DNA from 2 places in the Kribbella sp. NPDC005582 genome. Region 2 is predicted to be linked to the other one. Evidence: riboswitches for the same ligand, from Rfam matches in the RefSeq annotation. Region 2 holds a riboswitch; the other holds the start of a gene.
What was found. Region 2 has a riboswitch for cyclic di-AMP ahead of ABZS29_RS28445 (NlpC/P60 family protein). Riboswitches for the same ligand answer to the same signal wherever they lie in the genome.

Region 1 (7,776 bases), on a different contig from region 2:
GCCCTGACCGACGAGGACCATGCCGCCGCCGTCCGATTCGGTGGGTCGACACGGCACCTCCTGATGATCGAGAGCGCCGAGCGGACGACTTCCGCGCGGCGCGCGCCCCGCGCATGACGCAGTCCGAGAACCTCGAGGCGCTGATCAAGACGCTCACCCCGGGCGATGCCGAAGAGGTCCGCCGATTCGGCGCATTCCTGCAAGAGCTGGGCCCCGACCGTGCTGATCGTGAGAGGAAGCTCGCGATCTACCGCAAGCACTACCCCGAGGACGCCGATCCAGCGTCCTGACCAACCCGTACGGCGAAGGCCTCCGACCGCATCCGGTCGGAGGCCTTCATCATGCTCACACTCCCGGCGCACCGAGCGCCGATGAGTTCCACACACCTCTTGCACTTTGTAGTGAGTGGGGTCGCCGAACCGGGGTCGGGGCGCGTCGACATCGGGTTCAACTGGGATCACTTCTACCCGCTGTCCAGGACGGGCGGTCTGCACTTCGCGGCCGGGCGCGGCTGACGACCTGCCCCGGTTCCAGCCGGGTACAGGGTTGCTGTAGGCAACTACTGCCCTTGCCCGAAAGGGGGCGCGATGGCTAAGCCACGGCGTAGCGACCCCGCGGCGGCGGTGCGGATCCCGCCGGACCTGGCCGGGCCGGTCGACGTTGAGCTGGCCAAGTCGGTCGAGCAGATCCCAGGCCCGAACGCGCTGCCCGGCTCCAGTAGATATGAGCCCAAGTACGACGGCTATCGCCTCAGCATCGTTCGTCAAAACGGTGCCGCGCGGTTGTGGTCGCGGCAGCGCAACGACCTGACCGACCGGTTCCCCGACATCACGACGGCCGCCGTACGGCAGATCCCGGATGGCGCCGTACTGGACGGCGAGCTGGTGATCCTGGTCGACGGCCGGTTGTCGTTCGACGCGCTCCAGCGCCGCCTCGTGACGTCGCCGGCCAAGGCTGGGCCGCTGATCGCGTCGACGCCGGCGTCGTACGTCGCGTTCGATCTGCTCGCGATCGGCGGTGTCGACCTGCGGACCCAGCGCTGGACGGTCCGCCGCCGGCGGCTGGAAGGTCTCGCGGAGGCCTTCGTGCCGCCGCTGCAGCTGACCCCAGTCACCGACGACCTCGAGGAAGCCCGCGAGTGGTTCGACGTGCTCCCGGCCGCGATGGGCATCGAGGGCCTGGTCGTGAAAGGCGCGGCCACCCGCTACACCGGTGGCCGGTCGGGCGGCTGGCTGAAGGTGAAGCACCGCGAGACCAGAGAGATCGTGGTTGGCGGCGTGATCGGGCCGATCGCGCGCCCGGAGGTCGTGGTGGCCGGTCTGTACCGCGGTGACGACCTGGTCGTGGTCGGCCGCACCGTGCCATTGAGCCCGGCGCAGTCGCGCGAGCTCGCGGCGGTCTTGTCGCCGGCCAAGCAAGGCCACCCGTGGCCGGACGAGATCTCATCGCAGCGCTGGGGAGGCCGCGACTCCAAGAAACCCCTGACCAAAGTCGACCCGGTCGTGGTCGCTGAGGTGTCGGCCGACGCCGCCACCCAGGCCGGCCAGATCAGGCATGCGATGCGGTTCGTCCGGATCCGGGCCGACCTCACCCCCGCCGACCTCCCGGTCCTTCCGACCGACTGACCGGCCCGCAGAGTGATTCCGCCGGGGATCTAGCTGGCGTTAGCCAGGACCGCGTCGCCGTACGGCTCGAGCAGTTCGGGGTCGACGTCGGCGATCGGGTGGCAGTTGCGGCCGCCGGCCCAGGTCCAGATCAGGCCGCTGATCGGCCGCTCGTAGCCCAGCGGCCAGCCGGGACCGTCCGTCGTCGTACGGCCCATCCGCTGGGCGGCGAGGATGCAGTCGAGGAAGTCCTGCTCGTAGTACTCCCACCGGTCCTGCACCCCGCCCTGCAGCCGGATGACCGGGCCACGGTTCCCGGCGGCCATCAGACCCGGCCCGCCTGACGCAGCTCGGACGCGGGGATCCACTCGATCCGGACGCCGTTGCGGACCCGGCCGAACCACTGGCCGGCCTTCGGGTCATACAGCCACGCCTCGAGCGACCCGGCTCCCGTCCAGGTCTGCACCTCGACTGGCACGGGCGAATCCATCTTCCGGACGTGCGCGGGGGAGCGCTGCCCGTAGGCGTCGTACTGCAACTCGAGGTCCGCGGCGAGCTCGTACGCCGCCGCTTCGGTGAGCCCAGATCCGCGCTGCCCGTTCACGGAGTTGTCCCAGACCTCCCAAGACGTCTCACCGGGGCCGCCGCGCACGTTGAACCTTCCGACCATGCCTCCATGCTGCCACAGAATCGAACACATGTTCCCATGTGGGGTGATCAATTCGATCCCGTCCCGCGCACGACTTCTTGACGCTGTCCGCAGACGGCACCGCGTAACGGCCGGCGCCTCGTGACCTGGCGGGCCTTTGCCATGCCCGGATCCGCCGGGCCTCACCGCAGCTAGTCGACGAGACGCCGGCCGTACGGAAGTACGCCGTACGACCGCCCACGAGACACCGCTGCCGTCACACCGGTGAGTGGGGAGGGCCGGGGGTGGCCTGCGGTCGACGTGGTCCCCGTAGCCGTCTGCAGCGGCACCTGACGGGTACGTCGACGTGGCCTCGCCACCGAGCCCTCTACCTACAAGATGCACCAGCCAGGACCCGCCGGCCGGGTTATCCACAGCCCGATTCCGGCGGCATCAGTACCTGCGCGCTCTGGTACAACAAGCAGCTCTTCGCCGGTCCGAGACCGAGCAAGCTATACGTCTAGCCGGGCTAACTTGCGCCTTTTGGCGGGCGCCGGTGGGCGCTGACACCGTGTGACGGGTGGGTGCTGCGCTGGGCTGGGGACGACGGGGGACCGGGTGAGCGAGGACGCCGTACCGAACAAGGCCGGCGCCCAGCGCCGTCGACGGCGAGCGGTACGAGGTGACCGGCCAGCCCACCTCGATCGGCGGCGACCTGTACATGGCCGTCGTACGGCGCTCGGACGGCGGTCAGCTCACGGCGCAGCTGCAGGTCGGCCGCCGCGTCAGCTGAGGTCCGACTCCGGCCGAGCTGATCGGCCCTGACCGTAATCCGGTTGGACCGTTCTTTAAGTTTGGAACCCGACGGCTCTCTCGACGTTCGAAAACGCCTGTTTCTGCAGGGTTTTGAGCAATCACTCGCTGCGACACGCCCCGGAGATAAAGGGTTTCTGACGTGTCCGGCATGGCATCTACCCTGATGGGTGGCCCGCCGATTAGGACGGGCCGCATGCGGGCTACGCCGAGCGCTGCCGGGTCCGACTGCTCCCCTCGAAACACACATGGCAGCGATGGGGGACCCAGGAGGTTGGGGTCCGACTGTGAGTGGTCGGGTCCCTGGGGTGAAGTCCGCGGGAGTGGACCGGGCGAGATTTCCCAGCCCGAACCCGACAGCTAACTCCGTAGGCGTTTGAGGATCCGCCATGCCCAAGAACGGGCTCATGGGGCGCTTCGGCGTACCCGAAACCATGCCCGCGGCCAACGCCGCTCCGACCTGGCCGGTGCCACGTCCACCGTGTCTCAGCACGCCCACGCCCACCGGTACGCCGTGCCCGCCGCCGGTCGCCGAAGGGCCCAGAAAAAAAGTTGCCCGGCAGTTGGGGGGTAATCGGGACAAGTGCATATACGAGGGGGTGACCCCGACGGAGTCGTGGTCTCTCCCGACGAAAGAGGCAGGTCATGGAATCCGGTGAGGCGGATGCGCTGGCGAAGCAGCCAGTGGCCGTCGCACCGTTACAACCGGAGGTAGGTGCCGGTCTCGTCCCTCAATGGGCCAAGGCGGCATCAGCGTTCAGGAACGCCGACCACGTCGATCGGCTGCAGGCCGACTACGCGTTGGTCCTCGAGCTCGGCTGGCGGAACTTCGAAGGCCCGGACTACGACTACTTCCAGAGCGAGATGGTGAAGTACGCCGTCGCGGTGCTGACGTCGTGGATCCGGAAGCGGACGATCTTTCACTACTGCCGGCAGCGTGGCCACGGCGGTCTGCCGGCAGCGCCGGCCAACGCGTTCGACGACGCCGGCCTCGTCGAGGACCTGGTCATGGAGACGGTCGGCCGGGCGCTGGTCACGTTCCGCGACTACGTTCTGGTACCTGGCCGCTGGGACTACCGCCGGGGTGCGTCCCTGCGGACGTACTTCATCGGGCAGTGCCTGATCCAGTTCGCCAACGTGTACCAGTCCTGGCGTCGCCACGACGCCGACCGGATCGAAGCGTTACCGGTGGAGGAGCCTCGGGAGTTTCTTCAACGGCACGACCCCGGCCCGGAAGAACTCGTGGTCCAGCAGCAGTACACCGGAGCGCTCCTGAAGGGCATGAAGCCGCGGGATCGACAGATCTTCACCATGATCAGCATGGGCATCACCCACGTGAAGATCGCCGAACGACTCGGGGTCACACCGAAAACGGTCGAGCGGGTGGTAGCGAACCACCGCGATCGGCTGCGGAGGGAAAGGGGAGCATGAGCGATTCGTTCAGCAAGAAGGTCGAGAGGTCGTCGTTCGGTACTCCGGCAGCACGAGCTGCCCGGGAGACCGTGTCGACTACGCGGGCCGCGGCGGTAGTCGCCCGGGCCGCGCAGATCCGCCAAAAAAGTTCGAACCGGGATGGGGGGTAATCGCGGTTTCTGCATATAGACCAAGGGTGTTCGAGCCGGATTCAACGGGAATCCGGACAGCATCAGGAAGGGCCACAACCATGGCCAAGAACACCGGAAACAACCACCGCCAGGGCGCCGTCACCGGACGGTCGCAGACCCGCACCCCGAGCGGCGGGTGGGTCAAGCGCGACACCAGCACCGGGCGGTTCATGGACGGCAAGGCCGACGGCAAGCCGTTCAAGGGTGTCCGCCGGGAGGACTGACCGCTCTCCACTGACGTAGCCCAGCTGGGCCCCGAGGACGCCGAAACCGTCCTCGGGGCCCAGCGCCAGTCTGCACACCCCGCCCGGGTGTAGACGACGCGGGTCCATCCCTGCTCGACTACCCGCCCAAAGAAACCTCTACATACGGCCTACGCGGGGGGAGCAAACCGAAAAAATGACCCCCCGCGACGTCTCCGGCCACGGCGCCGGGCAGGCCCGGAGCAAGAACGAGTGGCTCCAGCTCGCCCGGCAAGCCGTCCTGGACCTGGTCGACGACCAGCTGGCGGTCGCCCACGCCGAACTCGAAGCGCGCTTGTGCGAGCACGGGGTGGTGTACGACGGCCAGAAGGATCGGCTGCACTCCCACATCATCACCGAGGCCGTTCAAGGTCTACGGAACTTGCACGCCCTCGACGAGGTCACCCACACCACCAGAGGCAGCCGGGCGGTGAAACTGCTGGTCCCGGCCGACCGCAGGCTCCGCCGTACCGAGATCAACAAGGCGATCTCGCGCAAGGGCATGCTGTACGCCCGGTTCTTCAACCTGTCGACCACGACCGGTGAGGCCGGCGAACGGGTACTGCGGCACTCACTGTCGATCGCCGGCCCGCACGTGATCCCCATGGAGAAGGGCTTCGGTGAGGTCCGCACCACCATGGGGGTCAAGCTGTACGGCGCGCTGGACTCTGGTGCCTGGCTCCACTCGATCGACGACGAAGGTCTGCCCCGGCGTCCCTTCGCGCTTCCGATCGAGATGAAGAACCGCCGCCAGTGGTTCTACCCGATCCACAAAGAGGTGTACCAGCTACTGGGCAAGGCCGCCGTACTCCAGATGAAGCACCCGACCCAGCCGATGGTCCCGATCTTCGTCTGCCGGACCGCGCACCCCTGGCTCGCCTGGATGGCCAAAGACCTCGGCTTCCTCGTGACCACCAACCGCCGGCAGTTCGCCACGCTCCCGCACAAAATGACCCCAAAGCTGTTCGAGGAGCTGCGGACCGAACTCGCCTTGTCGGACCTGACGCTGGTCACGGAGGAATCGCTGCCCAGCATCCAAAAGTTCTTCCAGGAGACGATCATCAAGCAGGCGGCGCGGGCGGCCCCGCGGTGGGCAGCCGCCGCGGCCACCGTCGAGCCGTTCGCGACCAGGCTCCGCACCGAGAACATCCCGCCGGCCGATCGGCTCAACCTGGTCCGCGAGCTTCGCCAGGAGCTCGAGTTCGTCATGCCGAAGGCCGGCTTCAAGGAGCCCCTGCTCGGCTGGTCACTCCCCGACCAGGAGGAGTGGCAAGACGAGCTCGACGACGAGGGCTGGTCGCAGGACGACATCGACTCCCTATAGACCCGGCCCACAACCCCCACGCCAAGACCTTGGAGACCCTGTTGACCAACTTCTTCGTCCCTCCGATTCCCGGCTGGGAGCAATCGTCCGACGAGGAGCGGTACGCCGAACTGGCCCGCTTCGCCCGCGTGAGCCCGGCGCCGGCCGGGCAGCGCATCGCCCGCATCGTGTACGACCACGACGGCTACACCTACACCGCCGAAGTCGGCCGGACACTGATTGGCCAGCGCCGCGTCATGCGCATCCGCAACAAGCAGAAGCGCGAAGTCATCGAGCGCGACTCCGACGCCGCGATGGTCCTGGCCATCTTCGCCGGCACACCGCATCTCGTCGTGACCAACAAAGGCCTGGGCGCACGCAGCCACTGGGACAACCCCTTCATGGCGACCGCCAAGGAGCAGACCTACTTCGACAGCTGATCTGCTGTGCAGACATGCGACCGGGCCCCCTGCAGGAACAGGAGGCCCGGGTGTGTCCCGAGTGCACCCAGGCAGAGCACAACTCGTGGATTCGCTGGCTGACAGGTAGGACCCGACAGCGGGCGTGTGTAGATCTTGGATCGCGCTCGGTGACCTGTACGTATAGGTGGACAGGTCCGGACAGCCGGAAAGTGTCCGGGTTGTATTTCCGCAGGTCAGAGCCCTGAACACCGGAGTTCTTGCAACAACCTGGTGCGTAGTTGTCGTTTTTGAATCCGATCGGACGGCCTTGTTCGGACTCCGGTCCGAGAGATGCGGACAACTACATGTGGTGGTTCGGCAACTACAAATCTCCCCCAAATAGTGGTCGGGAAGCTGTCGCCTTCACTAGATTGAGAGCTGCTCCAGACAGCCCGTGGCAGGAACCACGGGGTGCCGCACTGAAGCACTTTTTCGCCCGAAACCCAGGCATACGCGTCCCGCCGTCCCGGGGCCGAGCACACCTCACAGAACGGACTACGCGGATGTCTCGCACCTCCCTCCCCCCGGCCTTACCCGACCCGCGTGACGACTGGCGCAAGCTCCCGCCGCGGCTGCTGATCCTGGTGGTCTGGCTGCGCTGCGCCGGCTACCTGGGCGCACTCGCCGGTGCTCTCGTACTGCTCCTGCACGGCCTGCCGCTGGAGACCGCCGTCGGCTACGCCACGGCGATCGCCTTCGCCGGTGCGGTGGCCGGCGCGCAGATGACGGCCGGCTTGGTGCCGGTCCGGCTCCGCACCATCCGGTAAAGGCCGGTGGGCCGTCCCGAGATCTCGCTCGACGACTGTCCGCTTCACCTCCGTCAAGTGGCGGAGGCGATGCGGGCAGTCCGCGAGTCCGCGGATCTCAGCCTCGAGCAGCTCGCCGAGATGACGCACTACTCGCCGAGCGCGTTGTCGCGCGCGACCAGAGGCAAGACACTCCCGTCGAAGCGCCTGATGCTGGAGTTCGTGAAGGCGTGCGGCGCACCCAACCTGGAGATGTGGGAGGTCATCTGGCACGAGGCCAAGCAGGCCGACAAGCGGTACCGCAAGTCCCTCGACAGACCCGGCGAACCCACGGATGCCCCGAACGCTGCCGCAGACGTGCGGCCGTCTCGGACC
Region 2 (7,776 bases):
CAGGCGAGCACCGGCGACTCGGGCTGGCACCTCAAGGGCTGGGCCGTCCTCACCGCCGGCATCGTCTCGTCCGTAGCGCTGCTCTGGCGCCGCCGCTTCCCGGTCACGGTCACGTTGATCGGGATCGTTGCGATGCTGGTCGGCGGCATCTTCGTGCCGCTCGGCCTCGCCTTGCTGACACTCGCGATCCGGCGCCGCGACCTGATCCTGGCGATCCTGACCTTCCTCGGGTACGTCGCTCTGGTCGCGAACAGCGGGCTCACCGGCGAAGCGTTCTGGGTGTCGGTGTTCACCGGACCGTTCCTGATCGGGACGTGGGTCGCGATCGGAGCGTTCGTGGGCGCCCGCCGCGATCTCGTCGCCTCGTGGCAGGACCGGGCCGAGCGGGCCGAGGCCGAGCGCGAACTGCGGGCCGAACAGGCCCGGCTCGGAGAGCGGGCCCGGATCGCCCAGGAGATGCACGACGTCCTCGCGCACAAGGTCTCGCTGATCGCGTTGCACGCGGGCGGGCTCGAGGTGAACCCGGCAGTCGGCCCGGAGAAGGTCGAGGGCTCGGCCCGGCTGATCCGGGAGACGGCTCGGCAGGCGATGGAGGATCTGCGCGAAGTCCTTGGCGTCCTGCGCTCCGACACCAGCGTCGACGGAGCCGACCTGGCGCCGGTGCCCCAGGCGGTCGACCTGGAGCGGCTGGTCGCCGATTCGCGCGCCGCCGGGGTGGCCGTGACCAGCGAGATCACGCTGGCGGCCGACGTACCGCAGTCGATCGGGCGGACGGTCTACCGGATCGTTCAGGAGTCGTTGACCAATGTGCACAAGCATGCGCGCGGTGCCTCGACGGAGGTGCTGGTGGCCGGCGGTCGGGGAGAGGGCGTGACGGTGCGGGTGACGAATGTCCGGCCGGTGGCGGCTGATTCGCTGCTACCAGGCGCCGGAGCCGGCTTGGTCGGGCTGCGCGAGCGTGTCGTCCTGGTCGGCGGCCGACTCTCGACCGGTCCAACGCCCTCCGGTGGCTGGCGAGTCGAGGGTTGGCTCCCGTGGTCGACCGGTCGGGAGAGCGAGACTGTGGCACCGGTAGGTGCAGATGAAGGGGAGCGATGACACGGCTGCTGATCGTGGACGACGAGGCGCTGGTCCGGGCCGGCCTGCGGATGATCCTGGAGTCCGACGGTGAGCTCGAAGTGGTGGCCGAGGCGGACGACGGCGCGGACGCCGCCGCGATGGTCACCAAGCACCGGCCCGACGTCGTACTGATGGACATCCGGATGCCGCGGCTGGACGGGCTGGCCGCGACCCGCGCCGTACAGGCGTTGCCCGATCCGCCGAAGGTCGTCGTACTGACGACGTTCGATCTGGACGACTACGTGTTCCGGGCGCTGCAGGCCGGGGCGAGCGGGTTCCTGCTGAAGGACACCCCGCCGCGAGAGCTGGTGCAGGCAATCAAGGTCGTCGCGGCCGGAGACGCGATGCTGTCGCCGGCGGTGACGCGGCGGCTGATCGGCCACTACGCCAAGGACTCACGCGCCGATCGGCGCCGGGTCGGGCAGGAACGCGTCAGCAAGCTCACCGAGCGGGAGCGCGAGGTGCTGGTCGAGCTCGGCAGCGGACTGCCGAACGCCGATATCGGCAAGAAGCTGTTCATGAGCGAAGCGACCGTGAAAGCGCACGTCTCCCGGCTGCTGGTGAAGCTGGCCGCCACCAACCGGGTCCAGGCCGCGATCATCGCGTACGAGGCGGGCCTGCTCACCGACGACTGAAAAGAGAGAAACCGGCCGGGGGATCGTCGGAGGGGTGGGGGTCGACGATCCCGCGGCCGGTCTCAGGGTCAGCGTGCCCGTGGGGGGTGGGCACGCCGACGGGGGAGGACCTGCCAGTCAGGTCAGACGCGGCCGAAGGCCACGCTCTTGGTCCAGATCTTGCCCTTGGCGATCGGCGTCCCCGGCTTCGAGGAGTGCCAGAGCAGGTTGCCGCCGGCGTAGATGCCGACGTGGTACACGCTGCCGCCGCCGTTCTTGAAGAAGATCAGGTCGCCCGGCTTCGCGGCCTTGCGGGTGATGTGCTTCGTCGCGGCGTACTGCTGGCGCGAGGTGCGCGGCATCTTCTTGCCGGCCTGCTTGTACACGTAGCCGGTGTAGCCGGAGCAGTCGAAGCCACGGGGCGTCGTGCCGCCGTAGCGGTACGGCTTGCCCTTGAGCTTCGCGGCCTCCTTGAGCACCTTGGCCCGGAACATGTCGGCCTTGACGCCGCCCTTGTTGCCGTAGAGCACCTTGTGCTTGGCAGCCCAGGTGAGGCGACCCCAGGTCGCGTGGTCGGTGGTGCCGCTGACCTTGATGCCCCAGGAGAGCTGGAACTTCTTCAGGGCGGCCACGGTGGTGTTGCCGTAGTAGCCGTCCGGGCCCAGCCGCAGTGCGCGCTGGACGAACTTCACGGTCGGGCCGGAGTCACCCTTGCGCAGCAGCGGGCGGCTCTTGATCGGCTGGTGGCCGCGGACCTGAGCCGCGGTCAGTGCCTTGGCCGACGCGGTGGTCGGGGCGGCGGCGATGGTCACCAGGGCGCCACCGCTGACGGCGAGCCCCACGGACAGTACGGCGGCCGCGGCCCGCGGAGCTGCGGAGCGGGTCGGCTTGCGGTGCTTCGGGAGAGTCCGGTTGGCGGCGGACTCGGTATGGCTGACGGCGCGCGAAAGCGGCGTCCGTCGGGCAGTGACGGGCATGGTTGTCTCCCGACGCCTACGGAGTTAGCTGTCGGGTTCGGGCTGGGAAATCTTGCCCGGTCCGCTCCCGCGGACTTCACCCCAGGGACTCGACCACTCACAGTCGAGACCCAATCTCCTGGGTCCCCCACCTCTGCCATTGGTTGTTCGAGGGGAGCGCAGGTGCCTGGCAGAGCTCGGCGTGACACCTGTGCGGTTCGTGTTGTTTACCGAACCGCCGACGACTGTATAACAGAATGATCACGACGCAAACCCTCAAATCGGCAGAGACCCTCCCGAAAGGCCCTGAGAGGCTCTCTGACGGATCAAGGAGTCAGGGTGAACATCTGGTGTCCTGAGCGCTTCTGAGCGTGCCGGAGACGCCAAATGGGGGCTTCGATGTGAGCTGGGTCACACTTCATGGTTGCTGTCTGTGACAACGGGCACAGTGCGTACTCAGGTCCGCCTCAGTTCCTTGCGGATTCAGCTAGTTCCGAGCAGCTCCAGGAAGCGCTCCAAGCCGACGTTCCCGCCGCTCAGCACCACCCCGACGCGCTCGGGCAGCTCCGGGATCCGTCCGGCCAGCAGCGCGGCCAGTGCGCTGGCGCCGCTGGGCTCGAGCACGATCTTCAGTCGCTCGAACGCGAACGTCATCGCGGCCCGGATCTCGTCGTCGCTGACCAGTTCGAAGGCCTCCGCCAGCCGCTGGTTGATCGCGAACGTCAGCTCACCCGGCGTCGAGATCGCCTGGCCGTCGGCGATCGTCCGCGGTACGTCGATCGTCACCCGCTCGCCGGCCGCCAGGGACCGGGCGTGGTCGTCGCCCGCGGCCGGTTCGACGCCGATCATCCGGATCCCCGGCGACAGTGCGGTGGCCGCGGTCGCGCAGCCGGCCATCAGTCCGCCACCGCCGACCGGGACCAGCAGTGCGTCCAGCCGGCCGACCTCTTCGATCAGTTCCAGTGCAACCGTCCCCTGCCCGGCCATCACGTCATAGTGGTCGTACGGCGGGATCAGCGTCATCCCGCGGTCCGTAGCCAGTTCCGTCGCCAGTGCGGCCCGGTCCTGCGTGTAGCGGTCGTAGCTGACGATCTCGGCGCCGTACCCGCGGGCTGCCGCGACCTTGGTCGGCGGTGCGTCGGCCGGCATCAGCATGGTCGCGGTGGTGCCCGCGAGTCGCGCGGCCAGCGCCACTGCCTGGGCGTGGTTCCCAGAGGAGAATGCCACGACGCCCCGGGCGAGCTGGTCGGCCGAGAGCCGGCTGACCGCGTTGTACGCGCCACGGAACTTGAACGCACCGATCCGCTGGAAGTTCTCCGCCTTCAGGAACACCTGCGCCCCGACCAGCTCGTCCAGCGTCCGCGACGTCAGCACCGGCGTACGGTGCGCAACGCCCGCGATCCGGCCCGCGGCGGCCTGCACGTCTGTGAGACTCAGATCGGTCATGAGGTGACGCTATCGCGATGTCAAGGTGGCGCGGTCGGCTCCGTACTGATCACCGAGAGGGCCCCTCCGGGGCCCGCAGTCGAAGGAGACTCCCGTGAAGTACCTAGTGGTCCTGAACATCAACCCCGACGTCCTGTCCGCGCTGACCGAGGCCGAGCAGCAGGCCATTTTCTCCGGGCACGAGAAGTTCATGGCGACGATCCAGGAGACCGGCGAGTTCCACAGCACGGTCGCGCTGGCCGAGCCGGCCAAGACCTCGGTCGTGAAGGTGCGCGACGGCGTTCCGGCGGTGACGGACGGGCCGTTCCTGGAGGCCAAGGAGTTCCTGGCCGGGTACTACCTGATCGACGTCGCTTCGCTGGAGCGCGCCCAGGAGCTCGCCGCGATGATCCCGGACGCGAGCATCGAGGGCCTCGGAGTCGAGGTCCGCGAGGTCGTCCACGAGGTCGGTCTGTAGAAACTGCCAAGGGGGTTCCCGGTGCGGGAACCCCCTTGTTTTCTTGACGATTCAGTCGGTCTGGTCGTCGAGGTTCGCGCCGGCCGCGTTCTTCTTGATCGACTCGATGCCGTTCAGTGCGCCGGCCTTGGTCTCGTAGCTCTCGCTGCTGGTCGCGATCACCTCGCCGTTGCCGGCCTTCAGCCGGAACCGGAACTCGCCGGACTTGTCCTTGTAGAGCTCGAACTTCGCCGCCATCGGTATACCTCCACCTGGATTGGTATCACTCCGTTGGCGAGCGTAGCGCCGTCAGCCCGCCGGTACCTCGCGCACCACGCCGGGCGGTCCGTCCCAGCCCGGCCACGGACCGGGCGGCGTACCGTCGGCATCCGGCCGCTCTTCCTCCACCGTCTTGTACGGCGTCAGTCCGCGCGCCTTGTAGTTCTCCAGCGCGGCCGGGCCGTCCAGCGTGTTCGTGTTCACCCAGACGCGAGTGATCGGGGCGACGTCCGCGTGGCGCTCGTCCAGCGTCCACGCCTGTCGCAGTCCGACCGTCAACAGGTGTCCGCCGAGTCCACGGCCGATGAAGCCTCGCAGTAGACCGAAGTTCTCGATCTCGACCTCACTGCCCACTCCGCGCAGGGCGACGTACCCGGCGGGCACTCCGCCGACCCAGGGCACGTAGGTCTCGAAACCGGGTCTGCTCAGCCACTCCACCCACTGGTCCCAGTTCCAGCCGAGTTTGCCGATCCAGTGCCAGTGGCCGCCCACCGCGGTGTAGAGGTAGCGGGCGAACTCCGGAGAGACCTCCTCGACCGCTCTGATCTCTACTGGCTGTTCTTTCGCCGGCCGGAGCTCGTCCGGGCTGTGCTGCTCCAGATAGGTCAGGACGCTGAGAGCCAAACCGCTACCCCTTGTTCTGTACGCCGCAGATCCCCGCGACGACCAACTCGATCCCCAGCTCGTAATACCGCGTGCTGGAGTTGTGACAGACCAGCGTGTCCGCCGCCGCGGTGACCAGGGGGTACTTGCGCGGCGACAGCGCCGACAGCGCCGCACGCTTCATCCGCAACGAATCCTCGCGCTGCACCGGGTCATTGGTCTCGCGAGTCAGCGGATCGGTGGTCACCAGCGTGATCAGCGAGCAGATCGACTGACGACCGATCTCCGCGGCGTCGTCCACGCTGAAACCACCTGTGGTGAGCAGCTCCATCGTCCGCTCCGCAATCGCCAGTCCGGGCTCGGACACCAGCATCCGGAAGAGCGTGAGGTCAGCCAGCCGCGGGTGCGTGCGCAGTGCAGTCACGAACGCCGTCAGCACCTTGTGCAGCTGCACGTCCCACGGCTCGTCGGTGGGCTCGGGCAGCACGACGCTGTCGAGCAGGCGGTCGCCAAGGGCGGCCAGTAGGTCGTCCTTGTCCTTGAAGTGCCGGTACAGCGCCATTGGCGTCACGCCGTGCAGCTGAGCCAGCCGCCGCAGCGTGACCGCGGCGGGGCCCTCGTCGTCGGCGATCGCCAGCGCACTGTCGACAACCTTCTGCGGATCCAGGCGGCGGGGCGTCTCCTTGGTGATCACGTTGACAAGTTTACACCGTAGACCTAACGTCTACTACGTACGCATACAGCGTATACATACGGCGTAGACTTAGTGAGGTCGGAATGCGACGCAGTCCTTGGGCCACCCTCGCGGTGCTGGCCATCGCGCAATTCATCGTGGTGCTCGACGTGACGATCGTGAACGTCGCGCTTCCGCACATCCAGGCGGACCTGAACTTCTCCACCGACTCCCTGCAGTGGGTGATCAACGCCTACACACTGCTCTTCGGCGGCTTCCTCCTGCTCGGCGGCCGGATGGCCGACCTGCTCGGCCCGCGCCGCGTCTTCGTCGGTGGTCTGGTCCTCTTCGGCGTCACCTCGCTGGTGGCCGGCCTCTCCAACTCACCCGAGTTCCTGATCGGAGCACGCGCCGTACAGGGGCTTGGGGGAGCACTACTCTCACCTGCCGCGTTGGCGATCCTCACCATGACTTTTGCGCACGGTAGAGAGCGCAACATCGCCATGGGTGTCTGGGGCGGCCTGGCGGGTCTCGGTGGCACGCTCGGCGTGGTCGCGGGCGGCGTACTGGTTGATTCACTCAGTTGGCAGTGGGTCTTCTTCGTCAACGTGCCCATCGTGATCGCGCTGATCGCACTGATCCCCGTCTTCGTCCCCGACGTCCGTCACCACGTCGGTGCGCGCACCTTCGACACCCTGGGTGCAGTACTCGGTACGGCGGGACTCATGGCGATCGTGTACGGCGTCGTACGGTCAGAACCTCGCGGTTGGGGCTCTGCCGAGGTCATCGGCGTACTGACTGCCGGAGTGGTACTGATGGTCGCCTTCGTCATCGTCGAACGCCGCTCCGCGGCCCCGCTCGTTCCCCTGCGCCTCTTCCGCTCGCGAGCGCTCAGCATCTCCGGTGCGTCCCTTTCACTCAACGGTGCGGCGTTTCTCTCGATGTTCTTCCTGACCGCCATCTACCTGCAGCAGGTCCGCGGCGACAGCGCCCTCGAGGCCGGCGTCCACTTCCTCCCCATGGGCGGCGCCGCGATCGTCGCCGCCGTACTGGCCTCCCAGCTGGTCCAGCGAGTCGGCACCCGCACCGTCCAACTCTCCGGAGCCGTCCTCAGCGTCGGCGCACTCGTCTGGCTCTCCCAAGCCGACGCCACCGGCAGCTACACCACCCAACTGCTCCCAGGCCTCATCCTCTTCGGCTTCGGCATCCTCGGCGTCGGAGTCCCCGGCCAGATCACCGCAGTCTCCGAAGTACGCCCCGCCGAAGCCGGCGCAGCCTCCGGCGTAGTCAACGCCATGTACCAGGTAGGCGGCGCACTAGGCCTGGCCATAGTCACCACCCTCTCCGTCAGCCACGCCACCGCCCAACTAGCCGCCGGCGCAACCCAGCAACACGCCCTGGAATCCGGCTTCGAACGCGGCCTCCTGGTAGCCGCCGTCTTCGCCCTGGCCAACGTCGTCACCACCCTCGCCAGCCCCCAACTCCAACCCACCGCCGACCAGCTAACCGAAGCCGCAGCCGCCGCCTGACCCACAGCAACGCCCCGGTGCCTCGCGCACCGGGGCGTCCTGGTCGATGATCTAGCCCATGTCTCTCGACTGGCCCAGCTGCCGCAACGTCCGCGACCTGGGCGGCCTCATCCGTAGCGAC

Region 1: linked by a shared signal. The riboswitch ahead of ABZS29_RS38475 (hypothetical protein) and the one ahead of ABZS29_RS28445 (NlpC/P60 family protein) in region 2 are both predicted to bind cyclic di-AMP.

Annotation. Positions count from the first base shown of each region.
Region 1 is NZ_JBEXCU010000012.1:8,486-16,261, forward strand. It holds gene ABZS29_RS38445 (hypothetical protein) at 1-117, shown strand, start outside; gene ABZS29_RS38450 (hypothetical protein) at 114-290, shown strand; gene ABZS29_RS38455 (hypothetical protein) at 372-515, shown strand; gene ABZS29_RS38460 (ATP-dependent DNA ligase) at 588-1,625, shown strand; gene ABZS29_RS38465 (hypothetical protein) at 1,655-1,930, opposite strand; gene ABZS29_RS38470 (hypothetical protein) at 1,930-2,274, opposite strand; cyclic di-AMP (ydaO/yuaA leader) riboswitch at 3,271-3,435, shown strand; gene ABZS29_RS38475 (hypothetical protein) at 3,691-4,476, shown strand; gene ABZS29_RS38480 (hypothetical protein) at 4,709-4,873, shown strand; gene ABZS29_RS38485 (hypothetical protein) at 5,049-6,215, shown strand; gene ABZS29_RS38490 (hypothetical protein) at 6,245-6,634, shown strand; gene ABZS29_RS38495 (hypothetical protein) at 7,159-7,422, shown strand; gene ABZS29_RS38500 (helix-turn-helix transcriptional regulator) at 7,480-7,776, shown strand, end outside.
Region 2 is NZ_JBEXCU010000005.1:430,816-438,591, forward strand. It holds gene ABZS29_RS28435 (histidine kinase) at 1-1,098, shown strand, start outside; gene ABZS29_RS28440 (response regulator transcription factor) at 1,095-1,754, shown strand; gene ABZS29_RS28445 (NlpC/P60 family protein) at 1,877-2,710, opposite strand; cyclic di-AMP (ydaO/yuaA leader) riboswitch at 2,710-2,902, opposite strand; gene ABZS29_RS28450 (pyridoxal-phosphate dependent enzyme) at 3,173-4,135, opposite strand; gene ABZS29_RS28455 (YciI family protein) at 4,230-4,592, shown strand; gene ABZS29_RS28460 (YegP family protein) at 4,644-4,829, opposite strand; gene ABZS29_RS28465 (GNAT family N-acetyltransferase) at 4,881-5,474, opposite strand; gene ABZS29_RS28470 (TetR/AcrR family transcriptional regulator) at 5,479-6,147, opposite strand; gene ABZS29_RS28475 (DHA2 family efflux MFS transporter permease subunit) at 6,231-7,655, shown strand; gene ABZS29_RS28480 (tyrosine-protein phosphatase) at 7,714-7,776, shown strand, end outside.